3 regions of the Mesobacillus boroniphilus genome follow, and region 1 is predicted to be linked to each of the others. Evidence: riboswitches for the same ligand, from Rfam matches in the RefSeq annotation. Region 1 holds a riboswitch; each other region holds the start of a gene.
The links. A riboswitch is a leader RNA that binds a small molecule or an ion and turns the genes downstream of it on or off. The one in region 1 is predicted to bind thiamine pyrophosphate.
Positions count from the first base shown of each region.

Region 2: it holds a riboswitch for thiamine pyrophosphate, as region 1 does, so the genes downstream of both, tenA (thiaminase II) here and DYI25_RS20265 (3-oxoacyl-ACP reductase) in region 1, are expected to answer to the same signal.
Region 3: it holds a riboswitch for thiamine pyrophosphate, as region 1 does, so the genes downstream of both, thiT (energy-coupled thiamine transporter ThiT) here and DYI25_RS20265 (3-oxoacyl-ACP reductase) in region 1, are expected to answer to the same signal.

Region 1 covers NZ_QTKX01000003.1:593,259-603,533, reverse strand. The annotation lists gene thiE (thiamine phosphate synthase) at 1-528, opposite strand, end outside; gene thiD (bifunctional hydroxymethylpyrimidine kinase/phosphomethylpyrimidine kinase) at 516-1,334, opposite strand; gene thiM (hydroxyethylthiazole kinase) at 1,336-2,151, opposite strand; gene DYI25_RS20265 (3-oxoacyl-ACP reductase) at 2,169-2,930, opposite strand; TPP riboswitch at 3,006-3,115, opposite strand; gene DYI25_RS20260 (hypothetical protein) at 3,183-3,338, opposite strand; gene DYI25_RS20255 (hypothetical protein) at 3,328-3,471, opposite strand; gene pepT (peptidase T) at 3,607-4,839, shown strand; gene liaG (LiaG family protein) at 5,015-5,878, shown strand; gene DYI25_RS20240 (sensor histidine kinase) at 6,387-8,123, shown strand; gene DYI25_RS20235 (LytR/AlgR family response regulator transcription factor) at 8,124-8,855, shown strand; gene DYI25_RS20230 (carbon starvation CstA family protein) at 9,016-10,275, shown strand, end outside.
Region 2 covers NZ_QTKX01000002.1:593,000-603,274, forward strand. The annotation lists gene thiO (glycine oxidase ThiO) at 1-1,072, opposite strand, end outside; gene DYI25_RS15695 (thiamine phosphate synthase) at 1,065-1,682, opposite strand; gene DYI25_RS15700 (energy-coupling factor transporter transmembrane component T family protein) at 1,764-2,564, opposite strand; gene DYI25_RS15705 (ABC transporter ATP-binding protein) at 2,548-4,023, opposite strand; gene DYI25_RS15710 (ECF transporter S component) at 4,038-4,619, opposite strand; gene tenA (thiaminase II) at 4,664-5,353, opposite strand; TPP riboswitch at 5,476-5,584, opposite strand; gene trxB (thioredoxin-disulfide reductase) at 5,961-6,911, shown strand; gene DYI25_RS15725 (NUDIX hydrolase) at 7,453-7,911, shown strand; gene rapZ (RNase adapter RapZ) at 7,948-8,841, shown strand; gene DYI25_RS15735 (gluconeogenesis factor YvcK family protein) at 8,838-9,821, shown strand; gene whiA (DNA-binding protein WhiA) at 9,934-10,275, shown strand, end outside.
Region 3 covers NZ_QTKX01000001.1:81,902-92,176, forward strand. The annotation lists gene DYI25_RS00470 (dicarboxylate/amino acid:cation symporter) at 1-910, shown strand, start outside; gene DYI25_RS00475 (histidine kinase N-terminal domain-containing protein) at 986-2,116, opposite strand; TPP riboswitch at 2,375-2,481, shown strand; gene thiT (energy-coupled thiamine transporter ThiT) at 2,589-3,185, shown strand; gene DYI25_RS00485 (FeoA family protein) at 3,465-3,689, shown strand; gene feoB (ferrous iron transport protein B) at 3,689-5,698, shown strand; gene DYI25_RS00495 (FeoB-associated Cys-rich membrane protein) at 5,720-5,881, shown strand; gene DYI25_RS00500 (helix-turn-helix transcriptional regulator) at 6,297-6,761, shown strand; gene DYI25_RS00505 (universal stress protein) at 6,932-7,450, opposite strand; gene DYI25_RS00510 (hypothetical protein) at 7,607-7,792, shown strand; gene DYI25_RS00515 (transglycosylase domain-containing protein) at 8,305-10,275, shown strand, end outside.

The sequences.
Region 1 (10,275 bases):
CGCATTGATTCCGCCAATGCCGACCATCGGTATGCCAAAGTCTTTTAACTGCTCGAGCATGGCTGTTCCCTGAACCGCTCTTGTATCCTTTTTTGTTGCCGTTGGAAAAATCGGGCCAACGCCAAAATAATCGACACCTGCACGCTTTGCTCTTTCAGCTTCCTTCAGATTGTGCACAGAAACTCCCAGAATCTTGTCACCGATTTTTTTGCGGACCTCCTGGGCATCCTCATCCTCCTGGCCAATATGGACGCCGTCCGCATCAAGCTCAAGGGCCATTTCGATATCATCGTTCACAATGAACGGCATGCCGTTTTCCTTGCAGATTCTTTGCAGTCTCTTGCCTAGCTCGAGCTTTTCCTCCCCCTCAAGACAGTTACTCCCTTTTTCACGGTACTGAAAAATAGTGATGCCTCCGCGAATCGCCTCTTCAAGCACATTAACGGAATCCTGCACACAATTTGTGCTGCCGGCAATAAAATACACCTTCAGCCAGCTTCTCATTTGATCAGGACTTATCCTTGCCATGACGTAATCCCTCCTTTCTCCGTGTTAAAAGCCCAATGGTTCGTGGGTCCATGGCCTTGCCCGATATTCAGCGGGTTTGCGATGGCAGAATGGATGAACTCCTTCGCTACAGATACCGCGTCATATACAGTCAATCCTTTCGCAAGCTGTGCAGTGATGGCAGCTGAGAAAGTGCAGCCAGTACCATGAGTGCTCCTGGTTTCAACTCTCGGAAAGGAGAAGACCTCAAAGTTTTCCCCATTAAAAAGAAGATCAACAGATTCATTCGCATCCTTATCATGGCCGCCTTTTATGACGAGATTTTTTGCTCCAAGGACATGTATGCGCCTGGCCGCTTCCTTTTTGTCATCCTGACTGTGAATAGTCATCCCGGTCAGCACTTCTGCTTCGGGAATATTGGGTGTGACCACGAGGCAGAGCGGCAGCAAATGATTTTTCAGGGCCGAAACAGCTTCCTGCTGGAGCAATGATGCTCCTCCTTTCGCGATCATTACCGGATCGACAACGACCTTTTCCCAGCCGAACTGCTTTATTTTTTCCGCGACAGCTTCGATGATTTCCGCATTAAAAAGCATCCCCGTTTTCAAGGCGTCTGTCCCGATATCCTCCCCGACTGATTGAATTTGTTTAGCGACTGCCTCTGCATCCATCGGAAAAACTCCCTGGACGCCAAGCGTGTTTTGCGCAGTAACAGCTGTCAGTGCAGACGTGCCAAATACCTTCAGTTCCTGGAATGTTTTCAGGTCCGCCTGGATTCCGGCTCCGCCCCCGCTATCCGAACCTGCGATGGTCATTGCTCTTTTCATATCAATCTACCTCCTGTTGATCAAAAGAACTTTTTCTATTAATCTCCTCTTTGTTGACAAGGTATAGCTGGTTCAAGAATTCAACCTGGAAACTCCCCGGCCCCCGTTCAGCATTTTTGTCTGCAGCGATTTCTGCTGCCACTCCATATGTGGTTACTGCAGCTGCTCCTGCCTTGATCAAATCTTTTTCAACAGCTGCAAAGGCACCAATAACAGATGTAAGCAAGCAGCCTGTTCCCGTCACTTTCGTCAGCAGCGGATGCCCGTTATGCCCAATAATAGCCGTCTTGCCATCTGTAACAATATCTTCTTTGCCAGTAACGACGACGGTAGTCTTGAGTTTTTTAGCAGCAGATACGGCCAACTCGAAAACATTTCCGCTGGATTCACCAGCATCAACGCCCCGGATGCTCCAGGTTTCTCCAGCCACATTCGCAATCTCTGCAGCATTTCCTCGGATGATTGAAATTTCTAATTCTTGCATCAGCATTCTTGCCGTTTCGGTTCGATAGGCGGTAGCCCCTGCACCAACCGGATCAAGAATGATCGGCACTCCCTGTTTATTTGCCGCTTTGCCTGCAATCAGCATCGACTCAACGATTTCGGCTCTCAGCGTTCCGATATTGAGAACAAGGCTTCCAGCCATCCTGGCCATTTCGGCAACCTCCTCATGGGCATATGCCATAACAGGAGATGCTCCTAGAGCCAGAAGGCCATTGGCGGTAAAATTAGTGACCACAACATTCGTAATATTGTGCACTAGCGGGTTTCCCCGGCGAACTTTTTCTAGCAAACTAGCAATCTCTCTTACTTCCATGTAAAATCCCCTCCTTCTTAATCCATCACAAGGCCGCCGTCAACGACCAGATTTTGTCCAGTAACCGCACGTGCCCAGGGTGATGCGAAGAACAATATCGCATCTGCAGCTTCTGCCGGGTCGGTTACCTTTTTAAGCGGAGTGGATGATTCGATGAGCTGGAATACTTCCTCTGAAGTAGCTGAGCTTGCGTCGGTCATTTTAAGCAATCCTCCGGAAACCATATTGACGGTAACGCCATACTTCCCGAGATCACTTGCCATATTCCTGGTGAACCCCAACAAGGCAGCTTTGCTTGTTGTATAGTCGTGATAAGCGACAACCGGGTTCTGGAACAGGTTCGTGCCAATGTTGATGATTCTGCCAAACTTTAATTCTTTCATGTCTGGAAGTCCCGACTGGATTGTATTCAATGCACCGCGTATCGCTCCTTCAAGCTGCTGATGATACTCCTCCCAGCCAACTGCAAAAGCATCCTTGTTTGCCACAGGGTCAAATTTGAAATCCACAAGAGCGTTATTCACAATTGTCGTGACGGGAGAGCCAAAATGTTCTTTTGCTTGCCTGAACATGCTTTGGACCTGTGCTGGGTCTCTTACATCCGCCCCTACAGCAAGGGCATTCTCAACAAACATACCTTCCAGATCCTTTGCCTTTTCTTCGTTCTGGTAATAGTTAATAATGACTCGCGCACCCTCCCTTGCAAACGCCTTAACCGTTTCTGCCCCCAGTCCCCGGCTCCCGCCAGTCACCAGAACAACTTGATCTTTTAGTTTCATTGATAAAACCTCCTTAAAATATAAAAAAGCCAGATCCTTGAAAGGACCTGGCTTAAAAGCAAAGTAAGAAAGAAAACATCTCTCACACTACTTTCCTACGCTGGTATTAACCAGATCAGGTCCGAAGGGTTAAAAGACATACCGTCTTTCTCTCAGCCCGTAGCAGGGCACCCCTAGTAGTACATCGAATATTCAATTGTCTTTATCCTAGCCTTAACTCTTTTATATGTAAAGTGAAAAGTTCATATTCTGTTATTTTTCAGATTTTAGAAGTTCTTTGATTTCTTCCAGCAGCTGATTTTGCTGGTCCTGCTTATCGATGATTCTTGCAGCCAATTTTTCTAATGTTATCGTTATGGACCAGAGCGCTAACAATAGAACAATGATTACGCCAATATCAATCATCATCTTTATCCACTTTTCCCTCGACAAGATCATCAAATGGTGTATAGTTATTGCTCGGCAAGTTCCCAGACCGGATTATTTTAAAAATAATATAAAAAACCACAAAAAGCACAATAAACGTGAAAACAAAGCCCATATTGCCCCAGCCTCCTTTTATCCAATTATACAATAAACCTGATACAAAAAATGGAATTTTCTTTTTTTGAAAAATGGCCTTCTTAACGATATATGCTAAGATGAAAATATACATACGAATGGGAGTTGAACGATAATGAAGAACGAAATTATTGAAAGATTTACTTCTTATGTAAAAGTGGACACGCAGTCTAATGAAAACAGTGAAACCACCCCATCGACAGAAGGTCAGCTTACACTTGCCAATATGCTTGTTGAAGAGTTAAAAACAATTGGCATGGAGGAAGTAACGATTGACGAAAATGGTTATGTTATGGCGACACTTCCTGCCAATACAGATAAAGAAGTGCCAACAATCGGCTTCCTTGCCCACGTCGATACAGCAACGGATTTTACCGGCAAAAATGTCAATCCTCAGGTTGTTGATAACTTCGATGGAAACCAAATCATCCTAAACAAGGAATTGAAAATCATCCTTTCGCCTGCTGATTTCCCTGAGCTGCCACAATATAAGGGCCACACATTGATTACCACCGACGGAACTACACTCCTCGGTGCGGACAACAAGGCAGGAGTCGCAGAAATCATGACGGCGATGGCTTATTTGATCCAGCATCCGGAAATCAAGCATGGAAAAATCCGTGTTGCTTTCACTCCGGATGAGGAAATTGGCAGAGGACCGCATAAGTTCGATGTACAAGCATTTAATGCAAAGTTCGCTTATACGATTGACGGCGGACCGCTTGGCGAGCTGGAGTATGAAAGCTTTAACGCAGCAAGCGCCAAGGTTACTTTTAAAGGCAAGAACGTCCACCCTGGCACAGCAAAAGGGAAAATGGTGAACTCCGCAAAAATCGCGATGGAGTTCAACAGCAAGCTTCCAGCTGAAGAGGCACCCGAGCATACGGAGGGATATGAAGGCTTCTTCCACCTCAGCTCCATCACCGGAGATGTCGAGGAGACAACGCTCCACTATATCATACGTGACTTCGACCGTGACAGCTTCCAGGAGCGGAAGGAATTGATGCAGAAAATCACCAATGAACTAAGACTGACATACGGCGAGACCCGTATTGATCTAGAAATGAACGATCAGTACTACAACATGAAGGATAAAATCGAGCCGGTAAAAGAAATTGTCGACATTGCGTACGAGGCGATGGAAAACCTCGGAATCAAGCCGATCGTAAAGCCAATCCGCGGCGGCACAGATGGTTCCCAGCTTAGCTATATGGGACTGCCGACACCGAATATTTTTACAGGCGGTGAGAACTTCCACGGAAGGTTCGAATATATTTCTGTAGATAATATGATTAAATCAGTGGAAACAATTGTAGAAATAGCTAAACTTTTCGAAGCGAAAGCCTAACAAATTACAACAAGAAGCCAGATTCCCAAACTGAAAGGAATCTGGTTTTTTTCATGAGTAGCTTATCTCAATATCCGCCTTAGGTCCTATCCTGATTTAAATCGGAGGTGCATTGGGGATCAGCATGTTTTGCCTTATTCTAAATATAGAATGAGATTGAGAGGAGATTTTAAAAATGAAACGGATTTTGGTTATTTTCCTGGTAATAACCGGGGCTTATATCGGTTGGAACTACTTTGTTGATGGCAGCGGAGTTAACTTTGCAAAAGCGGAAGACGCGGTGAAGGTGACCAATCAAACGGAAAATATCACGTTTGATATTTCAAGCGTCGAGACGATGATCGTGCCTGAAGACCGGGATGATGTACGCGCCGAGCTGAAGGGCAAAGGTACGGTAAAAGTTGATAAGCATGGCGATGATATCGAGGTTGCTGTTCAACGAAAAGGGTTCTTCTGGTTCAACTGGTTTGAGATGGATAAAACCACTCTGACAGTTTATATTCCTGAAGACTATGAAAAGAATATGGAAATCGAGCTCGGTTCAGGCGAAGTAGTATTCAAAGGTCATTCTATTGATTCTCCAATGAAGCTAGAGAAGCTTGCGATTGATATCGGATCAGGAAGCATGGTTTTGGAAAACCTGGATGTTGAAACCTACATGCACCACAGTTCATCAGGCGATGTGGAAATCAATTCAATAGCTGCTGGCTCTGGTTCATTTGAAGTCAGCTCCGGAAGCGTCAATGTGCAGAATTACTCTGGCAAACTTGATGCAGATGTTTCATCGGGTGAGCTGGACATCCAGATGGATCGTTTGACAGATGACGTTAACTTAAATGTAAGCTCAGGTAATATCGAGCTGGATTTGCCAGATGATGCCGATTTTACGTTAAACGGAAAAATAAGCAGCGGAGACCTATCAAGTGACTTTCCGCTTGATAACAAAGAAGAAAACGATAACCGCCTGAGCGGCAAACACGGAAGCGGAAAGTATGAAATCAACGCTGATGTATCAAGCGGCGATATTGAAATCTTTTAATGAAATGAGTTGGCAAACTGATTTTTCCAGTTTGCCATTTTACATTGTGGTAGAGCGAATGTATTTCGCCAGATAAATGCGCCTAGCGAACTGGAAAAAAACGCGCAGAATTTCCAGTTCGCCAATAAATTTATATTTTCGCCAATAAAAGAGGGATTATCGCCAATAAAACTGTGAACTCCGCCAATATAATAAGATTATCGCCAATAAAGGTGGGAACTTTAACCGGAGAGTGCACATATCCATATTATTGGCCTGAAAAATTAGCTAATAATTTCCAAATCGTTATTAAAAATTTATTTTTCGCTATTAAAAAGTCAATTCCGCTATAAAAATCCTTTTCCGCTATAAAATTAATATTTTCGCTATAAAGCTGGATTAGAATCATATTATCAACCGAAACAAAGCCTGGTTGCTGCTGACCGGGCTTCTTTCTACATCTATATATCTTTGTTTTTCATCATCGTTCATTTAAAATGAATGCAAACACTTCCTGAGGGGTACGGTTATGTTCGAATTACTCATTACGATGCTGGAACGGCTCGGCATCATTGTGACGATTGCTTTCATTTTAACGAGGTTCCGCTTCTTCCGGGGATTGATTTATCATAATTCCCTGAACAAGCGACAGCAATATTTTGCGATTGTATTCTTTGGTTTTTTCGGGATTATTGGTACATATTCAGGCATGAGCTTCTCAACTGATACACTTCAGTTCAACCCCTGGGCTGCTGACTTGGCATCAGATGAGGCAATTGCCAATTCACGTGTCATCGGGATCGTGATTGCCGGTATGCTTGGCGGATACAAGGTAGGTATAGGCGCAGGCCTTATCGCGGGTCTGCATCGCTTTACGCTCGGCGGGTTCACCGCTCTTGCCTGCGGACTTGCGGCCATCGTTGCCGGAATCATTGCCGGCCGTTTTCAAAAGAAGAAAAACAATGTCAATCTGAGGACAGCCTTCCTGGTTGGGGCGATTGCAGAAACGGTGCAAATGCTGATTATCCTTTTGATAGCCAAGCCTTATGATCAAGCGCAAACACTCGTCGAAATTATCGGTGTTCCAATGATTCTCGCAAACGGGCTTGGCTCTGCTTTATTTTTGATGGTGATAAAGAATGTTGTTTCCGAAGAGGAAAAGACTGGTGCGATGCTTGCGCAAAAAACACTGCGGATCGCCGACCAGACGCTCGCGTACCTGCGCAAAGGCATCAATCCGGATTCAGCAAGGTCAGTCTGCGAGATTTTACACAACGAGGTTCAGACTAGTGCGGTCGCAATCACAAACCAATCTGAAATCCTGGCACATGTCGGCCTTGGTGATGACCATCATCGTTCCACAAGCCCCATCCAGACGCAGATTACGAGGGATGTGCTGAAAAGCGGCAAGCTTGTCGTCGCCAATGATGAAACGATTCACTGCCGTGAGCAAAGCTGCCCTCTTGGAGCTGCAGTGATTGCCCCATTGAAACTGCGCGACGAAACGATTGGCACGCTGAAGTTTTATTTTAAATCGGAAAAAGAAATCACCAATGTCGTCATTGAGCTCATATCCGGTCTCAGCAACCTGCTCAGCAACCAGCTTGAAATCGCTGAAGCGGATAAAGCCTATCAGCTTGCCAAGGAAGCTGAAGTAAAGGCCCTACAGGCACAAATCAGTCCTCACTTCCTTTTCAATACAATGAATGTCATCACCTCTCTGATCAGGATTGATCCTGCAAAAGCGAGGAAGCTGCTTGTCTCTCTGTCGCATTTCCTGCGTCAGAACCTGACTGCGACGACGGTGTCGATGACTACACTTGAGCAGGAATTAGCCCACGTGAAAGCCTATTTATCTATTGAAGAGGCCAGGTTTGTGGAAAAACTGAAGGTTACCTATGATATCGAGGATGACGCTTTACCTGTAAAAATCCCGCCGCTGACGCTCCAGCCAATTGTAGAAAACGCCGTAAAACATGGGATTAAGAATATGGATCATGACTGCCAAATTAATATAGACATTCACAAAAGTGATAATAGTACGATTGTAACGGTGAGAGATAACGGGCAGGGAATGAGCAAAGAACGGATTAATCAGTTGGGTAAACAAATAATTGATTCAGAAACAGGAAGTGGAATCGCACTTTTCAATGTAAACAGAAGACTTACGATGAATTTTGGGGAAGAAGCCTCACTGCGGATTGATAGTGCGACTGGAAAAGGCACAAAGATTTCCTTTACAATTCCACAAGCGGAGGAATTATAGATGGACAAGATGATACGTACTCTAATCGTTGATGATGAATTATATAGCAGGGATGAATTGAAGCATTTATTGCAGTCCTTCCCTTCCATCCAGGTTGTCGGGGAAGCAGAATCAGGTGAAACTGCGGTCATGAAGGCTTTGCAGCTCCACCCGGATGTCGTCTTCCTTGATGTCGAAATGCCGAAAATGAATGGGATGGAAGCAGCAAAAGCGCTGATGGAATTAAGAAAATCACCGCTGATTGTGTTCGCAACCGCCTATCCTCAATTTGCTGCCGAGGCTTTCAGATATGAAGCAGTTGATTACTTGCTTAAACCCTATGACGAGAATCAACTCAGGGAGACGGTCCTCAGGATTGAGAAGCATTTCCTGATGCCCGCTGAACAGGAGTCAGGCAAGCAAACTGGCAAGCTTGCCGTTGAAGGTGATGGAGAGATCATTTATCTCGACCCGAAGGATATCCTGTACATTTCGAGAGAGGAAAAATATTCAAAAATCATTACAAAAACAAGGGAATATGAAACAAGAATACCTTTAAAGGATCTTGAAATGAGGCTGACGGCATACTCATTTTTCCGCATTCATAAAAGCTATATTGTGAATCTGGATTATGTTATCCGTCTTACCCCATGGTTCAATGGGGCCTATCAACTGGAACTCGAAGGCCGCAATGAAATGTTATCAGTCAGCCGTAATTATGTAAAAGCATTGAGGATTCAGCTGGAATTATAAATTCTCTTAAAGCATCTTAAGGATGCTTTTTTGCATTTTAATCGACATTTTTTGCATTTCAGGCTCATATTCTTGCATCTTGTTCACAAAACAGCCATAATTTCTCCTTCTCTATTATACTTAATGAAAACGCATACAATTTACTTTGAGGAGGTTTCATATGTATACTTTTCTAGCTGGTATCGCACTTTTAATTATTGGTTATTTCACGTATGGCAAATTTGTAGAAAAGGTGTTCGGCGTGAACGAGACTCGTTCCACTCCGGCATTCACTCATAAGGATGACGTTGACTATTTGCCGATGTCTACAGCGAAGAACTCTTTGATCCAACTTCTTAATATCGCTGGTGTAGGTCCTATTTTCGGGCCGATCATGGGAGCGCTTTATGGACCGGTTGCTTTCCTTTGGATCGTTCTTGGCGCAATTTTCGCTGGTGCTGTCCATGATTACCTTACTGGTATGATTTCAATCCGTAACAGAGGCGCACACCTTCCTGAACTTGCAGGAAAGTTCCTCGGCAAATTCATGAAACATGTTGTTAACGCGTTTGCGATTCTTCTTTTACTATTAGTTGGAACCGTTTTCGTCACAGCTCCGGCTGGCTTGCTTCACAACTTGATGGACGGAAAGGTTACAATGGGCCTTATTATCGGGGCAATCTTTATTTACTATATCTTAGCGACACTTCTGCCAGTTGATAAAATCATCGGCCGCTTCTACCCGATTTTCGGTGCATTGCTGTTAATCAGTGCAATCGGAGTAGGCTCAATGCTTGTAATTACTGGAGCACCGATTCCTGAGCTTTCCTTGACGAATTTCCATCCAGGGGGCGCAGCGATTTTCCCGCTATTATTCTTAACAATTTCTTGCGGAGCGCTGTCAGGTTTCCATGCAACACAAACACCGATCATTTCTCGTACTACGCAAAATGAAAAGAGCGGCCGCAAGATTTTCTACGGCATGATGATCGCTGAAGGTATCATCGCCATGATCTGGGCTGCAGCTGCGATGAGCCTGTTCGATGGCTACAACGGCTTGAACGACATGCTTGCGAACGGCGGACCTGCTGCAATCGTAAGTGAAGCTTCAACATTGATGCTTGGCGCAATCGGCGGAACTCTAGCAGTTCTTGGCGTAATCGTACTTCCAATCACTTCAGGTGATACAGCTTTCCGTAGCGCGCGTATGATCATTGCTGACTACTTCAATTTTTCACAAAAGAAAATTGCTAGCCGTCTATGGATTGCGATTCCGTTGTTCGTTATCTCTTTCGCACTAACAAAGGTGGATTTCACACTTCTTTGGAGATACTTCTCCTGGGCTAACCAATCAACAGCGGTTATCGCGCTTTGGGTTGGTGCCATGTACCTGTTCATTGCCAAGAAGAATTACTGGATCGCGATGATTCCTGGTATGTTC
Region 2 (10,275 bases), on a different contig from region 1:
CTTCAACTTTTCCATCCAATAAATCAGCCATTAGTTCTCCGGTTGCCGGTGACAGGAGGATTCCGTTACGGAAATGTCCTGCCGCTATATACAGCCCTCTGTACGAAGGATGTTCCCCTAAAAACGGTAAACCATCATCAGAAAGCGGACGGATGCCGGCCCAAGCACGTTCCAATTCTGCATCAGCGATACCAGGCACAAGAAGCTGCGCTTTCTCCATCAGTGCGGATATTGCGCTCACGGTCACCTTCTCATCAAAGGTATTGGGCTTCATGGTTGCACCAACTACTAATCTCCCAGATTGCTTTGGAACGATATAGCACCCATGCGAAAAGACCGTGCCATTAATAAGCGGCTTTTTTGCAATCGCTGAGAAGCATTCGCCTTTCACGGGGGATATGGGTATTGAAAGTCCGGTTTTTTCGAAAAGAAATTTGCTCCATGCGCCTGTTGCTGCGACGACAGCCTCAGAATGGATAGGTCCCTGATCTGTTTGGACTCCGATCACCTTGTCACCCTGTAGGATAAAGTCATTCACACTTGTATACTCAAAAAACTCGGCACCAAGAACCATTGCGGCTTTGGCAAAGGCAAGGGACAGCCCGCGGGCATCAACCTGGCCATCATTGGGAATATACATGGCACCAAGCAGGCTGCTGGAAACGTTAGGCTCGTGTTTTAGCAATTCATTGTTTGGCAGCCATTCCGCTTTTTCACCCGCTCTAGTTTGGAACTCGATCAAATCCTTTAATTCAAGGAGCTGATCCTCGGTTGCTGCAACCTTGTACATTCCTTTGTTTTGATAGCCGGTAGGGACTCCGGAAAGCTCTTCAAGTTCTTTGACCAATTCGGGGAACATTGTCCGACTCTTCCTTGCAAATTCAAACAAGGGACCATCCTCTGTCAGTTCAGTTTGTGCACCAAGAATCCCGGCGGCTGCACCTGATGACTTACAGGCGAGCCTTTCCCTTTCAAGGACGGCGACTTTGCGGCCTCTTTTTGCCAGTTGAAAGGCAATCGAGCTGCCATTGATGCCCCCGCCAATGATTATTGCGTCATATGTGTTATCCATGGGCAATACCTCCTTGGTTTAATTTCTCGTAATATAGTCTTGCGGCTTTGAAAGGATCTTCTGCATGGAGGATCCCGGACATCACAGCTATTCCGTCAGCGCCGGATGCCATCGCCTGATGGACGTTTTCGGGCTTGATGCCGCCGATCGCTATAACCGGAGTATTTATTTTTCCAGCTATCGATGTTAATTCACCAAGCCCCTTTGCAGGCAGTCCTTCTTTTGAACGAGTCACGAATACGTGGCCGTAAAGGAGATAATCTGCACCGTGCCTTGCTGCCTCAATGGCTTCACTGTAGGAGTGTACAGAACATCCTGCTGTCAATCCCGGAAAGCTTTTTTTGACCTGATGAATCGGAAGGCTATGATAGGCAAGCTGGACACCGGTGTTAGATGACCAGGCAACATCGGCCCTGTCATTGATAATGATTTTCTGAAGGGGTATTCCTTTATTGACGAGCAATTGGATACCTTTGGTTAAATCCTTTGCAGTTGACTGTTTTTCCCTCAAATGAAATTTGTCTGTGAATGGCTCGATTTTTCCGGCGATGTCAGCAAATGCATCGAGTGTAAGCTTGCCGTCTGATATGACATGTAATTGTTTCTTCATTATATATCTCTCCATGCTGCCGATAGTTTGACAGTTAATGTTTTGATATTCTTACAGTTATAGGGAAAGCAGAAAACTTCATCATAGTGAACGAACATCAACTGCAGGGAAGAGCGGGTACTGTCCGGAAATAAAATAGGCCAGTGACAGGAGGGCAGCAAAATAAGCGATAAAAAACAGGTCGTACCTGGAAAACTCGATGCTGTAATAAAAAGTCCTGCTATCAGTCTGGGAGAAGCGCTTCGCCTCCATAGCCACTGCGATCCTGTATGCACGCCGAATACTTTGGGATAGAAGCGGAATAGAAAAGCTTCTAATAGAAGAAAAGATTCCACCCAAAGAATAGGACTGCTCCACACCTCTTACGGTCCGGGCATACCTGATTGTTGTGAACTCTTCAATCATGATTGGAACGAGACGGATTCCAGCCATGAAGCTGTAAGCATACTTTGGTTTAAGCTTCAACTGCTGCATCAGTGAATAAAACAGCATGACCGGACGGGTCGTAAGGGCAAATGTTAGGCCAAGCATGGCATAGATTAGCGCCCTGAATCCCAGGTGTATCCCTCTGAACAGGCTTTCCTGAGAAATATGCACCAACCCCCACTTTAAAAGGGTTGTTTCCCCTTTGCCGAAGAGAATCATCGACGAAGAGGTGGAAACAAAAATCAGGATGAACGGGATGGAGAAAAGCATGATTCTCCTGAATGGGTGTCCGGTGAAAAAGAGAAACAAAATACAGGGAGCTAAAGTGAACAGGACAATCAGGTTGATGTTATGGATGAACAATACGACGAAAAACAGGGAGGCAAATGTCAAAAGCTTCACACTTGGATTGATTTTATGAAGCCATGTCTCTTTGCTGTCAAATTGTATATGCATGGATGTCCTCCACTGAAATCTCGATTTCATCTTCTTCAAAGTTTTTTTCTGCCACAGTCACCTTACCCTCGCTGACATTCCACACCTTGGTAGCAAAGTGCTCAATGATGTGCCGGTCATGGGTTGCCATGATGATGATGCACCCTTTCGCCTGGTATTTCTCCAATAGTTCAAGGAGTGCGAATGTGTTTTGTGAATCTTGGCCAAAGGTGGGCTCATCCAGCAGGAGAATAAAAGGGTTTTGCGCAAATGCTGTTGCCACGCTGAGACGGCGTTTTTGCCCCATCGATAATTGGTAGGGATGAAGGTCTTGTTGATCAGCGAGTTTGAATAACAGCAGCAGCTCAGAAACCTTCTGCTGAACCGCAGTTTCATCTTCCTTTTTTTGCATGAAAGTAAAGGCAAGCTCGTCATATACCGTATTGGCCACGAATTGGAATTCCGGATTTTGAAATACAAATGCAGCATCCTTTGATACATCCTTGTTTTTGTGAATCATCCTGCCATCGATTTCATATGTGCCAGTTGTTGTCAGTAATTGAATCAGTGACAAGAGCAAAGTGCTTTTACCGGCACCATTTTTACCCGCCACAGCAATCCAGTCGCCAGACTCCGCCACAGCCCTCTCAATATGGATCTTCACGTTCTTCTTCCGGAAGCCTTTGAAATTCTCCAAAACTAGATGTTTTTTATTCTGTAAATCTAGCTTTTTTGATGGTGGTCTGGCAGTTTTATATTGTTCCCATACGCCTGGAAACCATATGCCGTTTTTCTGGAATTCGTTTTTATAAGAAGCAAAAACAAGCTCTGGTGTGCCATCGGCGATGATTGTTCCGGCATCGTCAAACACGATAACCCGGTCGATAAAATCAGCGACATGTTCGATTTTATGCTCGACGATAATCACGGTTTTATCTGAAGAAATCTTTTTAACCGTCTCCCAGATCATCTTTGTCCCTTCCGGATCGAGCATTGCAGTGGGCTCGTCAAAAAACAGGACGTCAGGATCAAGGGCAAGGACAGAAGCGATTGCCAGCCGCTGCTTCATCCCGCCTGAAAAAGTCTGGATGCTGGAATGTGGGCCATCAAGCTCAAGGCCCACGACTGAAAGTAGTTCGGCAATCCTTTCCGGCATTAATTCTCTTGGCAGCTGAAGGTTTTCAAGAACAAAGGCAATTTCTTCATCTGCATATGGCATACAAAATTGAGTATCCGGATCCTGGAAGACAAATCCCCAGGAATCTGGATAGATGGCACGTTCATAATGGATGGGAATCTCGACAGACTTAGGAATCAATCCAGACAGCGCCTGTAACAGAGTCGATTTTCCGCATCCCGTTGGCCCGAGCAGAAGAACCTTTTCTCCTTTTTCAAAAGTTATGGACAGGTCTTTGAATAGGAGCTTTTCAGCCCCGGGAAACTTTAATCTCAGTTTTTCAAACGATGATATAATTGACACTTGATCACTCCTGCTTATTGATTCAAGGAATCAAAGTCTTCCTTTGAAGCTGGTCTCAGGACATTTGTAACACCAGTCCGCTCAAGGGCCTTCACGATTACATGTGCAAGCAGCCCCGAGAAAAGAATGGATCCTGCAACCCTCATGACGACTAGTAAGGTAAGGTTCCATGCTGCCAAGTCCTCGATATAACCCTTATAGAAATCCATGATTAGAGAACCACCGCACGCTGCGATACTCGCGAGGCTGACGACAAACACTCCGGAGCGCTTATAGCCAAAAGCCATCAGCACCAGCTCGGCAAACAGTCCCTGGATAAACCCATACAATAGAACTTCCAGGCCCCATTCCGAGCCCATCAGGAATTCCCCCGATGAAGCGGCTACTTCAGCAAGGAGTGCCACACCTGGTTTCCGGATAATCAAGAACGCCACGATAGCAGCAATGAACCACATTCCGTATATAAATTGATCCAGGTGAAGTCCCAGTGGCTTGAGAGCATAATATAGTGGTCCCCATAGCTTATAAACAATTCCAAACGCAATCGAAATGACCACGGTCACTAAAATATCTGTTAGTTTTAACCCTTTTGACATCTTCAATCTCCCTTTCTTGAAGCAGTGGACTAAATCCCTGCAACTTACTGTGCTAAAGCATCGGTAATATTTATTGGCCAGCCTTCAAGCGAGTATGCCATTTCCCAGAATTGCAGCTCATATTGACTGCTGATTAAAAAGTGTTGCTTCATCTTTTCTTTTTCCTTTTCTGAAGCAGTTTCTGCAATAGCATCCAGAAAGTTAAGCTGCTCCATCACCAGCTCTCTGAACCAGTCGCCGCCATAGGCGGCAATCCATTCCTGGTAAATCGGATGATCCGGAGACGCATCTTTGAGCATTAGCCCAATCTCATAGTAAATCCAATAGCAGGGAAGGATCGAAGCAATGATTTCCCCAATGCTTCCTGAAGCAGCGACCCTGTAAAGGTGAGAGGTATAGGCATAGGCAGTCGGCGCTGGCTCAAATCCTTGTAAATCTTCCTTGGTGACTCCGAGCTGTCCCATAAACCTTTCATGTAAACTGAGTTCGGCCTGATATGTACCTTGTGCATGGGCAGCCATTCTTGCAGTTGTAGATAAATCCTCAGCCCTCGAGGCTCCGATTGCCTGAATACGGGCGAAATGGGAGAGGTAATAGGAATCCTGTAAAAGGTAATATCGAAAGGATTCAAGTGATAAAGTCCCGTTTGCGATTCCCTGGACGAAAGGGTGATTGAAATTCGCCTCCCATACCTCGTTTGCTTCTTGACGGATCATGCTTGTGAATGTTGACATAACAACCTCCTGAGTTTCAAAATTCAGCATCCTGCCGGCGAAGGATGCCGTTTTTTCCAATAAAAAAACCACTTTCTGCAGGCAGAAAGTGGTTGTATTGGCAGCAAATCGAAACAGTGAAAGCTACAGATACTCCACTTCCCTACGCTGGTATGATCCAGATCAGGTTCGAAGGGTCTTAAAGTTTCACTTTAATCTCAGCCTTAACAAAAGGCTCCCCCAGTAGATATATTTCGCTATTAAATTAATATCTGAGCTCATCATATCATGCTTCACAAAATTGTCAAACAATAATGTTGATTATAAATTTTATTGTGCTCAGACCTTAAATTCAACAAATAAAGGGGAAAGAATGGGGAAGGAGTAACAAAGAAAATGCATTGTTATGTTTCTTTTTTCAAGACGATCGTACTACTTTGTTGCAGCCTTAAGCATTTATTTTTTTACTCCTCTACCCATTTTGTCAATCCTGTGAACAACTGCTTTCGTTAAGCATATTTTTGGACTATGCGCCACTTGTTTTATAGGATATGTTTAGGCAGGAAATACTAATTTCGAATGAAGACCGAAAATTAGCGGATTATGATATTCAAAGGAGTTGTACACCATGTCAGAAGAGAAAATTTATGACGTCATTATCATCGGTGCCGGACCGGCTGGGATGACGGCTGCTGTTTATACTTCACGTGCGAACTTGTCTACACTGATGCTTGAGCGCGGCGTGCCGGGCGGACAGATGGCAAATACAGAAGAAGTTGAAAACTATCCAGGCTTTGACCATATTCTTGGACCTGAGCTTTCAACGAAAATGTTTGACCACGCGAAAAAATTCGGTGCTGAATATGCTTACGGTGATGTAAAAGAAGTCATCGATGGCAAGGAATATAAAATCATCAAAGCTGGCAACAAAGAATATAAGGCGCGCTCCATCATTGTTTCTGCTGGTGCAGAATACAAGAAGCTGGGGGTTCCTGGCGAGCAGGAGCTTGGCGGCCGTGGTGTTTCTTACTGTGCGGTATGTGACGGCGCATTCTTCAAAGGAAAAGAACTTGTTGTTGTTGGCGGCGGAGACTCAGCTGTCGAAGAGGGCGTTTATTTGACTCGCTTCGCTTCAAAAGTGACAATCGTTCACCGTCGTGATGAGCTCCGTGCGCAAAAAATCCTTCAGGATCGTGCATTTGCCAATGACAAAATTGATTTCATCTGGAACCATACTGTCAAGCAGATCAACGACAAAGATGGTAAAGTCGGCAGCGTGACTCTTGTTTCAACACAAGATGGCGAAGAAAGAGAATTCGCGGCAGATGGTGTATTCATCTATATCGGAATGGTTCCATTGACTAAGCCATTCGAGGGCCTTGGAATCACGAATAGCAATGGCTATATCGAAACAAACGAACAGATGGAAACGAAAGTGCCGGGAATCTTCGCAGCTGGCGACATCCGTGAAAAGACACTTCGCCAAATCGTTACAGCAACTGGCGACGGTAGTATCGCGGCACAAAACGCGCAGCATTATGTCGAAGAATTGATCGAAGAATTAAAAGCAAACGCATAAAAAAATACCAAACCCGCTGTATATGATTCAGCGGGTTTTTATGGGCTTTTCCCAATACGATGGTAAAAACAGCATGTCTCGGCATAAATTAACAAAACGTAATTATATATTAATTCTCCTGTAACAGTAGTGAAACAATCATGGGGTATTATAGGAATAGAAATTGACCCCCTTTTAAAAATATAATCCTTTGACGGCACAGGTTATCCTGTGCTCTTTTTTTTGCATAAAAGTGAAACAGGCCGTTGTATCGGATTATAACACCATACGCTTACCGAAATTTGTATCTGCTAAACTCACTTATTCCTTAACAAAAATATCATCTTTGTATTCATTGTGGCGAAAAACTAAAAATAGTATAATGGAAAGAATAAAAGTTCGGCTTTTTTGCAGGACTGTTTTTTCCGCGATTGCTGCTTTTTTTGATGTTGATTGGAATCGAAAAACAGGAGCCATTTCTGTGTGAAAAACAGCAGAGCTTACGAAAACTTTAAAGTGCCTTGATGGCCTTTACGCACGCACATATAAAGAGGTGGATTTGATGCAGCGAGTGACGAATTGTGTTTTAGTAAAAGATAATAAGATTTTGCTGCTGCAAAAGCCGCGCCGAAATTGGTGGGTGGCTCCAGGCGGAAAAATGGAACCAGGAGAAACCGTGAAGGATTCATGTGTCAGGGAATTTCGCGAAGAAACAGGGATTTACCTGCGCAATCCGCAAATAAAAGGGATTTTCACATTTGTCATCAAGGAAGATGATCAAGTTGTATCCGAGTGGATGATGTTCACGTTTTACGCCACTGAGGCAGATGGCATCAACCTGGATGAATGTGAGGAAGGAACACTTGCCTGGCATGAGCTTGACGGCATAAAAGACCTGCCAATGGCAGCGGGAGATTATCACATCCTGGAATACATGGTCCATGGACAAGGAATTATCTATGGCACTTTTACTTATACACCGGATTTTGAGCTGATCAATTACAGGCTCGATCCAAATTGATACCATAAATAACTTTATTTGCAGGGGGAAAGAGATATGAGTACCGGTTCAAGCACTGATACCCAGCTCGTGATTATAACAGGTATGTCTGGCGCAGGTAAAACCGTCGCCATCCAGAGCTTCGAAGACCTTGGTTTCTTCTGCGTCGACAACCTGCCGCCAACTTTGCTGCCGAAATTCCTTGAGTTAATGAAGGAATCTGGCACGAAAATGAACAAAGTGGCACTGGTCATGGATTTGCGAGGACGCGAATTTTTTGACTCTCTATTTAAAGCGCTGGATGATTTGGCTGAAACTTCATGGGTGACACCACAGGTATTGTTCCTTGACGCGGATGACTCGACTCTTGTGCGCCGCTATAAAGAAACGAGACGTTCGCACCCGCTTGCTCCATCCGGACTGCCGCTTGAAGGCATCCAGCTTGAACGAGAGCTTCTGGAAGAACTGAAGGGTAGAGCGCAGCTTATCTACAAAACAACAGGAATGAAGCCGAAAGAACTCCGTGAAAAAATCCTTGAGGAGTTTTCGGTGAACAAGAAGACGATTTTTACGGTCAATGTCATGTCCTTTGGTTTCAAGCATGGAATACCAATTGATGCTGACCTTGTTTTTGACGTCCGCTTTTTGCCAAATCCACATTATATTGAACACATGCGTCCAAAAACAGGTCTTGATGAAGACGTGTCGACATATGTTTTAAAATGGAACGAGACGAGCAAGTTCCTTGAAAAGGTGACTGATTTGCTGGGTTTCATGCTCCCTCACTATAAAAGGGAAGGAAAGGCTCAGCTAATCATTGCCATCGGCTGCACAGGCGGCCAGCACCGTTCTGTTGCCCTGGCGGAACACATCGCCAGATTTTTCGAGAAAGACTATCATACCCGTGTGACCCACCGTGATATCGATAAAAGGCAGGGACATATAAAATGATGACGGATGGACTGCCAAAAATCGTCATCATCGGGGGTGGAACGGGTCTCCCTGTCCTGCTGCGGGGCTTGAAAAAACACCCAGTCGACATCACTGCGATTGTCACGGTTGCTGATGATGGCGGCAGCTCTGGCCGATTGAGGGAGGATATGCAAATTCCTCCACCGGGGGATATCCGGAATGTCCTTGCAGCACTTTCAGATGTGGAGCCGTTGATCGAAGAGATGTTCCAGCACCGATTCAATACAGCCAATGAATTGTCCGGCCATTCGCTTGGCAATCTAATCTTGGCCGCGATGACGTCGATCACCGGCAATTTTGTTCATGCGATACAGGAAATGAGCAAGGTCCTGAATGTGCGCGGGAAAGTACTGCCGGCGGCAAACAGGAGCGTTATGCTTAATGCGGTGATGGAGGATGACAGCATCGTCAGGGGAGAATCCAAAATACCTTACTCCGGAAAAAGGATCAAAAGGGTCTTTTTGAATCCAGAAGGAGTAAAGCCATTGCCTGAAACTCTCCAGGCCATCAGGGAAGCTGATTTGATTGTGATCGGGCCGGGCAGTTTGTATACTAGCATACTGCCGAATTTGCTCGTAAAGAGACTTGGCAAGGAAGTTTGCAAAGCCAAAGCACGCAAGGTGTATATTTGCAACCTGATGACCCAGGCAGGGGAGACACATGATTTTGCTGCCAGTGATCATATTAAAGCAATCTATGACCACATGGACTGTGCTTTTATTGATACGATTCTTGTGAACAGTGAGACAATCCCGCCGGATGTTGAACTACGTTATAAGGAAGAGCTTGCCCAGCCTGTCCATTTTGACCTTGACCGGCTGATGTCATTAGGGATTGAAGTCGTCCAGGATGAAATCGCTGAGCTGGATGGCAATGTCATCAGGCATGACACGAAAAAAGTTTCAGAAATTTTATATTCTATGATAATAAATGAAACCAAAAAGAGATATAACGCGTAAATATATGATGCAAGCGTTTGTCTCTTTTGAATGCATTGAGCAAAAAAATAAAAAAGACAGCTGCTGCGCTGGCTTGCCAGGGTGTCAGCGCTAAATAACAGGGGGTGAGAAGGTGTCGTTCGCTTCGGAAACAAAAAAGGAACTCACGAATATAGACGTGAAGGGCTGCTGCGCCGACGCGGAACTGTCCGCTTTAATCCGGATGAATGGTTCCCTTTCCTTCTCAAATCGCAAACTCATCGTAGACATACAGACGGAAAATGCCGCGATTGCCAGGCGTATCTATACCTTGATCAAAAAAAGTTATCAGGTTCAGGTAGAGCTCCTTGTGCGCAAAAAGATGCGGCTGAAAAAAAATAATGTTTATATTGTCCGCCTTAAGGAATCAGCCAGGGAAATTCTGGAGGATTTAAAGATATTAGGAGAAGGTTTTGAAATAATTTATGACATATCG
Region 3 (10,275 bases), on a different contig from region 1:
TCCGCCGGTAAGTGACACCTTTTTAAATCTTATTCCGGCGAACCCGTTTGAAGCACTGACAGCTGGCAATATGCTGCAAGTTATCGTTTTAGCGTTATTCATCGGGATTGCGTTAACGGCACTTGGTGAAAAAACGAAAGGGATTTTCAACCTGATTGAACAAGGCAATGAAATCATGATGTATTTGGTAGGCCTTGTCATGAAGTTTGCACCATATGGAACGTTTGGTTTGATTGCAACTGCAATCGGCAGCCAGGGGCTTGACGCCATCAAGGCGATGGGAGTATATATGATTGTCGTTGTTCTCGCACTAGTTGTCCATGCACTCATTACTTATGGGTCAAGTGTATATTTTATTGGGAAGAAAAATCCTTTCTGGTTTTTCAAGCAATTCTCTCCAGCGATGGGCGTTGCCTTCAGTACATCGAGCAGTAATGCAACACTTCCCGTATCAATGGAGACAGCACAGAAAAACCTTCGTGTCCCTGAATCTGTCAGCAGCTTTGTGCAGCCTCTTGGAGCAACGATCAATATGGACGGAACCGCAATCATGCAGGGAGTAGCTACCCTCTTCATAGCACAGGTATACGGTGCCGATCTCACATTGGCCGAGCTTCTGACAGTTGTACTGACTGCCGTGCTTGCAAGTATTGGGACCGCAGGAGTTCCAGGCGTTGGTTTGATCATGCTGGCGATGGTACTTCAATCTGTAGGTCTGCCTGTTGAAGGGATTGGCCTGATACTCGGCATCGATCGTCTGCTGGATATGGCTCGTACCGCAGTCAATATCACCGGCGATGCAGCTTGTGCAGTCATTGTCTCTGAATCAGAAAAAAAGCATGCATTACGACCGGCTAAAAGCAAAGTGAAAAATGTGGCAGAAGAGCGCACACTTGAATATTCCGAATAAGAAGAAGAGACCCCACCGGAAACGGCGGGGTCTCTTCTTTTGAAAAAGATTGCTATAGAGAAGATTATAAGTTTGTTAAATCTCTATTCTCGTTAAAGGCAGCAGCATGATGAAAGACGTCTTGTCTGGTTCTGATGAACAGGCGAGAATTCCTTTGTGCTTTTCGATGATTTCCCGGCAGACGAATAAACCAAGTCCGGTCCCAAGTGTTTTGGTAGTGACGAATGGTTCGAAGATTGTTTTAAGTAAATGGTCAGGAATTATTGGTCCGTTATTTGAAATTTCAATTTTGATATGGGTATCATTCACGAAAAATCCTTTTATTTCAATTTGTGGATCATCACGGTACTGGCTCAATACATCAATAGCATTAAATATAATATTGATGAGGACCTGCCTGATTTCATCAGCATAGCCATACAAATCCATATCCTCCGCTACTTCCTTGATAATCCGGACATTCGTGTCCAGGATGCTTGGATATAGGAAATTTAATACTTCCTCAATCATTCTATTCAATGAGAAAAGGGTCTTTTCTTTTCCAATCAGCTCTTTTTTTGATAAAAGCAGAAATTGCGAAATCCGGAAATTCAATTGTTCGAGCTCGCTTGAGATAATATCCAGATACTTCATGTCTTGATGTTCAGATTTCAATAGCTGGATAAAGCCCTGAATGGAAGTTAATGGATTGCGGAATTCATGTATGAAGCTTGATGTCATTTGTCCAAGCAATGTCAGTCTGTCTTTATGTGTTGAATCGATGAACTGGTTCTTTTCTTCGATGACCTTGTTTTTCTGTTCATTGTAATAGGATACTGCGTAATACAAAAAGGTATCAAAACAGTAATTGATCCGGTTGATCGCCTCTTGCATTTCCTCCCATTCCATATTCATTTTGTGAAGATGCTTGTAGAGAACGGATCTTCCTGAATTGACATTATAGACAAAATCTCCAATGTTGATGTCAGCCCGAACACGTTCTTCTCCTACCAGAAAAGCAAGCTTTTGCAGGTGTTCCTCCAATTCTTCACTTGTCTTAGAAAAAACAGAGAGAATGATTACATACATATTCTCAGCGTTATTTCTTATTTTCTCTTTATATGGATCATCTTCAGAGACGATTATTTTCTCCGTCCATTCGGCGATAAGGTTTTGTTTTTCACTAGTCAGGAAGCTAAGCAATCGGTTATCCGTAATTGGCAGCATTTCATTAAGTCCCCCAGTTTTTCATTTCGGTATTAAAGATTCGAGGAAAAAAATGAAATCCCTTTGTCGAATATTAAGAACATGCGCTGAATTGCGTCGAATAGCTAAAATTGTGACAAAAGACCGATTTTTTTAGCAACAATGAGAGAGTTTTGTCTATTAAGTTATCGACATTTATTGAATAGTCCAGAGTTTGCAGAAAGGTTATACTTGTTATTGAATAAAAGAAGTAGTATATTCATAGTGTAGAAATTAAATAATAACCACAAGGGGAGCTGCGTAAAGCAGCTGAGAGTGAGCGGCCGAGTTCTTACCCTTTGAACCTGTTAGTTAATGCTAGCGAAGGAATGTGGATGCGATAGGAAAGCAATCTTGGGAATCCTATATCGATCCCTCGATTGCTTTTTTTGTTTCTGAAGCAGAAAAGGCGTATTAGAAGCGGACCTCATTCTGGAAAGAAGGAGGAACAAACATGAAACAAAAACAAACTCTCTTTTTAGTGGAAATTGCCGTATTTTCCGCACTGGCTTATTTGCTTGATTTATTTTCCGGATTTTTATTTTCAAGAATCTGGCCACAGGGCGGTTCAGTATCGATTGCGATGGTGCCTGTATTCCTGATGGCTTTCCGTTGGGGACTTAAGGGCGGAATTCTTACCGGGTTCATATTTGGTCTTTTGCAATTCATTCTTGGCATGTCACAAATTTATCATCCGGTACAAGGCGTGTTGGATTATCTCATTGCCTTCGCTGTACTTGGTATGGCAGGATTCTTTGCTGCCCAGGTGAAAGCTGCAATGCAGGGCGGGAACAGAAGGAAATGGATTGGTTATGTAGTAGCCGGTGTTTTTATTGGAAGCGTACTCCGTTTCATTGCCCATTTTCTTTCCGGCTGGATTTTCTTCGGAAGCTATGCCCCTGAAGGCCAGCCAGCATGGCTTTATTCAGTCATTTATAACGGGACCTACATGCTTCCAAGTATGATTTTAAGTGCCATTCTTGTCACTCTTGTAATTAGCTACGCACCCTCAAGAATGGTTCAATCAACACAAGTAAGCAATAAAATATGATAAGTAGGGGAGCTGAAAAGCTCTCCTATTTTTTATGTTCATTATACCTATGCAGGTATACAATAGGATTGAAGGGATTACTGATAAAAATATTGTCAATTATATGGAGCTTGCATTAAATGTTGTTTTAAAGCGGAGTCTTAGTGACTTATATCACAGTGGAAGTCACTCTGAACTGGTTAAATAAAGATAATCATTCTCATTTAGAAAAATCAAAAATGTAAAGAATTTTATGTAAGATTCTCATGAAAACTAACAAACTTGAAAAAGGTGAGGGCTATGCTGGGAAAATTAAAGACTGGTGAAAAAGGCCGGATCATGAATATTTCGAGTGCTGACAAATTTGTCAGAAGAAGATTGCTTGATTTGGGAATAGCGGAAGGCTCTGAAGTGTGCGTGAAATGCATCCTGCCTTTTGGAGGCCCAGTCATGGTTGAATCATGCGGGCAATGCATAGGCATTCGCCGCAAAGAAGCACTAAGGATTGAAGTGGAGCGAGTATGATGAATATTGCGCTCATTGGCAACCCGAATACAGGAAAAACATCATTGTTTAATAACTTAACAGGCTCCTATGAATATGTCGGTAACTGGAGCGGGGTGACAGTCGAGAAGAAAGTGGGTCTTTTTAAAAACGGAAAGAATCAGCTTATCGACCTGCCTGGGGTTTATACTCTCAATCCGCTCTCGAAGGATGAAGGTGTCGTTACGAATTTCTTCCTGAATGAACCGTTTGAAAAACTTCTGAATATCCTGGATGCTTCCCAGTTAAGAAGAAATCTTCACCTGACTATGCAGCTTTTGGAATACGGTGCGCCGGTCATTATCGGCTTAAACATGCTGGATGTGGCGAAAAACAGGGGCATTCAAATCGATATTCATAAACTGTCTGAATCACTGGGAGTGACAGTAGCTCCTGTGGTTGCAAGGACGGGCAAAGGATGTAATGAACTTGCGGAGCTGGTGACTGGTGGAGCTATCGGCACAGGGAAGAACAATCTCGTTTATTATGGAAAAGCGATTGAAGCTGGAATCCTCGAACTTGAGAACAAACTGGCTGGGAAGGTACAACATCCCGTTCGCTGGCTTGCTCTTCAGCTGTTTGAAGGCAACCCCTATGTAAAAAGCTATCTAGCATCAATTTTGCCTATGGCTGAATTAGAAACATTGATCAAGTCTGTTACTGTATCCCAACAACAAAGTGCAGGCAGCAAACAAGCACTTGACCAGGCAATCCACCGGAAGCGAAGTGAAGTGATCGATAAAATCGTATCTGCTGCCACCACGAAGCAGGATAATAAAAAGGTCCCGCATACTGAGAAGGTTGACATGGTTGTAACGAATAAATTTCTCGGAATTCCGATTTTTCTATTCCTTATGTATATCATGTTCATGCTTACCTTCGACTGGCTTGGCTTCCCGCTGTCGGACGCATTGGATTCATTTCTGTCCGGGCCATTAACATCAGGAATTACAGCAGCACTGACTGCAGCGGGTGCTTCATCATTCATCAAAGACCTTGTTCTTGATGGAATTGTTGCCGGGGTAGGGGGAGTCCTTGTCTTCGTGCCACAAATCTTCATTTTATTCTTTTTCATATCCTTACTTGAGGATTCGGGTTATATGGCCCGTGTCGCGCTAGTTATGGACCGCTTAATGGAATCAGTCGGTTTGAACGGGAAGGCGTTCATTCCGATGATGATCGGATTTGGCTGTAACGTACCAGGCATTATGGCAGCAAGGACCATTGAGACACCGAAGGAAAGGCTGATGACCATCCTGTTGACGCCACTTATGTCATGTTCAGCCCGATTGCCTGTATACGCCTTGTTTGTCGGAGCATTTTTTGTAGAACATAAGGCAGCTATCGTATTGAGTTTATATGTTTTAGGAGTAGTGATTGCACTTATTCTGGCCAAGGTATTCTCGGAGACTCTTTTAAAAGGTGAAACTTCAGTATTCGTCATTGAACTTCCGCCATACAGGCTGCCGCAGGGAAGAGCGCTTTGGAGAAGCACATGGGATAAGGGAAAGGGATTCATAAGGAAGGCTGGAACATTCATCTTTGCCGGCTCCGTCCTGATATGGCTGCTTGCCTACGCTGGTCCGGAAGGCATGAATGTCAGCATGGATGATAGCTATTTAGCGCTTCTTGGAGGGATTTTCGCACCGTTGTTTGCCCCTATTGGTTTCGGCACATGGCAGGCCAGTGCATCCCTTTTCACAGGCTTCCTTGCAAAAGAATCCATTATATCAACGATGAATATCATTTATTTTGTACCAGATGAAGCAAGTTTGCAGGGATTGCTTGCTGCTCATTACACACCATTGGCTGCATACAGCTTCATGGTCTTTATCCTGTTATACATTCCTTGTCTTGCAACTACTGCAACCATTTACAAGGAGACCGGGTCGACACGCTGGACCGCTTTTTCAATCGCTTATGCGCTAATTATCGCATATCTATTGTCGCTGGCTATTTATCAAGGTGGCATGCTGTTTGGATTAAGCTAAGCAGAAAAGGAGGAAGGATTCATGATCGCAAATATCTTAATCGGCGGAGCCGTATTCGGATACGCCGGATGGGCCTTCTACCGATTCATCAAGAAATCAAAGGAAGGAAAATGCGCTTCCTGTTCCATCCAAAGCTCTTGTTCAAGCAATTGCAGCATCAGCCAGGAAAAACACATAAAATAATTAAAAGGAATGCAGATAATTGCATTCCTTTTTCAATGGCTGGCGTTAAAGGCTAATGCTGATTATAAGCCCCGTTGATTGAAGTGGAAAGCGAAGAACCTGGAAAAAAAAACAGTCAAATTTAACGCTGTCTTTGTAATAGGCTGTTTTCGTAAAGATTGTTGTTAAAATCCTAAAGCCGATTTTAACGTAATAGAACGCCATTTTGTAGTTCGGTAATAAGTTTGCATGCTCTTTTCTCATAACAAGAGGCTACTTTGGGAAGAAAAATAGTTCATTCACTCCTATTTTGTAATCAATAGCAACAAAGTTTGAGAAAAGAGCCTTGTAATAAAAAATAAAAGTAAAAAAGTATTTTGAATTCAGATTAATTTAGTGTAAAATTACACTAAAAGAACTTAAAGGAATGAAGCGGATGACCAGGGATGAAATCATTAGCAGGGTTTCGGAAAAAGTAAGGGTGCTGCGGGCAGAAGTCGGTTACACACAGGATAAAATGGCTGATATCATTGGAATTTCCAAAAAGACGCTTGTCCAGATTGAAAAGGGCAGGGCTCAAGCCGGCTGGTCTACAGTCGTGGCAATTTCCGCCTTGTTCAGGGAAACCGAGACAATCCAATTTTTGTTCGGAAATGAACCATTAGAGGTTCTTGAAACCATCGCCCATGAAGGTTCAGATTATCGCAAAGAGAAAACATTGGGCGGTAAAGTTTGGTGGAGGGAAGTAGCTAGGATTGGCGGATTTGTCATGCAGCAAAACATTCTTAGCCAACATTACAGGATTCTGGATCAAGATGATTTTCGGATATTCAGCAGCTTTGAAGAAAACGAAACAAAAGAGCGGTTAGAGGAGATTGCTGACGAAGCGATGAAAGGGTAAAGTAATCTAACTGCTCAACCGGAAACGCAGTAAACAGGGAAAATTAAAACAGCCGGGTAGTATTTACCCGGCTGTTTTTTGCTTTTATTTATAAAAGTATAAAATTTAGTACTCAGATTAGTATCCAGCTCCAGCGCTTGTCGGGGCTGACCAGTGCGCTTGTACTTTTCTTATTTAGCAATGAGTACATGGCAATGTGCGTTATTGGCTACCTTTTGACTAACGCCACCGAGAATCTTTCGTTTGATACCTTCATCTCCCGACTGGCCAATGATGATTAAATCAGCATCTACATCCTTGGCAAATTCTATAATACTCTCAGATGGACTTCCCTCGAGGATGGAGTATTCAGTGTCTATCTTGAGAGCATCCAGCACGGCCTTTGCGTTATTAAACGCTTGTTCAGAACTGTGGGTAATGATCGAGTGCTCTGATTTATCGAGTGCACCTTGTTCCATAGCCAGTGGAGGCACCTGAACACCATCTGCCGGAAAGTTGTTGATAGGCAGAGGCTCAATAGGGCGCTCATTCGTTTCAACCAATTCGCTTTTAATTTTTTCTTCATATACATGGCCAACATACAACTTTACGCCTACTTTATTACTAGTGATCTCCTTTGCCAATTGCAGGGCTTTCTTGCTGCCTTCAGAATCATCGTAAGCGAGAACCACATTTTTTATTCCAGCCATATAAATCAACCTCCAGGATTAGACTTTTTACTGTTCAATACCCATTTTTAAAACAAAACTAACCGACCTAATAATTTCCATAAACCCTCAAAAATACTTAAAGCTTGGCGAACCTTGTTGTAAAGCTTTTCAAATTCAGGATAGGGAGTGGCCGGTATGGGATTTCATTCTCAAAAGCCGATTCATCCGACCATACGGAAATGCATGCAGCACCTTGATGTTATTCAAGCGGATGATAAGACCAAGCAAATAGTCTATATGTATATGGAAACACTGATACGTGAAAGTAATATCGTAGCTGCCAGCGAACAGGAACCGGCAGAGTCACAGATTCATAATTAGTATGAGCAGTTGATGATTATTTCAAGAAACTACCGCAGATTTGGACAATCTTGCGGTGGTTTTTTTGTTGTTTTATCTGAAGTAGTGCTGTGTTCGGACAAAATGAGGACTCATGCTTGAAGTTTTGTCTGAAGTGTTGCCAGGTTCGGACAAAATCTCGTCTATGCCCAGTGTTTTTGTCCGAAATGAAGCCGTGTTCGGACGAAATTTAAACTTGGGTTAGCTTTTTTGTCTGAAGTAATTGTGGGGAGGTTACCCAAATAACCAATAAGTTCATAGTAGTTTAGAAATCATATACCGCAACACATAAAAGGGCCAATCGAGAATTATCGATTGACCTTTTGCTTGCTTGTATGTCTTTTTTCCTCGTAATTAGCCAAATTGTGTTAATACCTTTGAAAAATGGGTAAAAGAAAGTGTCATATTTCTAAACTATTTTTAAAAGGTTGGGGTGCTCAGTGAGCAAAAATTCAATAGCAACAAGTTTTCTAAGAGGCTGGAAAAGGCTACATATGAATCAGGTGCTGGTTTTGTCTGTTTCAACAGCGATTTTGACATTCTTGAGTTTTTTCCATGTTTATTCTGAGGGGGCTGACATCAGCGCATTGAATGATGACATGGCACAGTCAACCGTCATCTATGATGCGAATGGTGAGGTCGCCAGTAAGATTTCGGCTCTGAAAAATGAAGGGATAAAGATTGAAGATGTTCCGGATCATGTCAAAAACGCTGTAATTGCCATCGAGGACCACCGTTTTTATGAACACGATGGTGTGGACCTTGTAGGAATTTCGCGGGCTTTTGTCCAGAACGTCAAGGCAGGAAGTATTGTTGAAGGTGGAAGTACGATTACACAGCAGTTAACGAAGAATGCTTTACTTTCGAGTGAAAAGACATATAAAAGAAAGCTAGAAGAATTTTTCATGGCAAGGGAAATAGAAAAGCAATATTCCAAAGATGAAATCATGCAAATGTATTTGAATCGGATTTATTTCGGGAATGGTTCCTGGGGAATCAAACGGGCAGCGATGGGGTACTTTGGCAAGGAAGTCAAAGACCTTTCCGTAAGCGAAGCGGCAATGATCGCAGGCTTGATCAAGGCGCCATCTGCATTGGATCCTAATAAAAATTATGAAGAAGCAATGGACAGAAGAAATCTTGTCCTCCAAATGATGAAAACCCATGGTTTTATTAAGGAAGAAGAGTATAAACAGGCAGTGGCCGAAGAGTTAGTACTTAATGAAAAAGGCGGAGATCCGTTGCGCGGCCGATACCCATACTATGTTGATCATGTCATCGATGAGGCTATAAAGAAATACGGTCTGACCCAGGAACAAATATTGACTGGTGGGTTGCAAATCCATACGGAGCTTGATGTGACAATGCAATCGGCTGTAGAAGGGACTTACGCAAAAGATGACCTGTTTCCAAAAGGCACAGATAAGCAAATCGTCCAAAGCGGCGCTGTGCTGGTTGATCCTAAAAGCGGAGGAATCCGTGCGCTTGTAGGCGGCCGCGGTGAGCATGTATTCCGAGGTTACAATCGTGCTACACAGTTAAAAGCACAGCCTGGTTCTACAATGAAGCCACTAGCAGTGTTTGCGCCAGCGCTCGAAGAAGGCATGGGTGTTACGGACATGCTGAAGGATGAGGAAATGGAATTCAAGGATTACAAGCCTCAAAACTACAATGATAAATATAAAGGCGAAGTCCCTATGTATGAAGCATTGAGAGATTCATTGAATGTGCCGGCAGTATGGCTCCTGGATGAAATAGGCATTGTCAAAGGAATGGAATCGGTAAAGAACTATGGCATTCAGCTGGATCCTAAGAAAGATCGTAATCTTGGCCTGGCACTTGGAGGATTATCCACTGGGGTATCTCCGGTAACAATGGCAGAGGCATATTCGGCATTTGCCAATAATGGTGAGCGCCATGAAACACATGCAATCACCAAAATTGTTGATAAAGAAGGCAATATAATTGTTGAATATAAAGGGAAGAAGAGCAAGGCTGTTTCAAAAGAAACTGCAGAAAAAATGACGACCATGCTCCTTGGGGTCGTACAAGATGGCACAGGGAAAGGTGCGCAAATTTCTGGTCGGGAGTTAGCTGGAAAAACAGGCTCTACCCAAGTGCCGATTAAAGGCATCGAAGGGACGAAAGATCAGTGGTTTGTCGGGTATACTCCACAGCTTGTCGGCGCTGTGTGGGTTGGTTATGACAAGACAGACAAGGATCATTATTTAACCACTACAAGCAGCGAAGGAGCCGCGCTGATTTTTAAGGACTTTATGTCTGAAGCATTGAAAAATACAAAAGCAGAATCCTTTAATGTCCCGCCGCTTTCAAAATATATAGAAGAGCACAAAAGGAAACAGCGTGCCAAGTCTGTAAAAGAACTAGAGAAAAGAGTTAAGAGGGAAGCAGAAAAACTAAAGAAGCAATGGGAAGAGGCAAAAAAGAAGCTGAAAGAGAAGAAA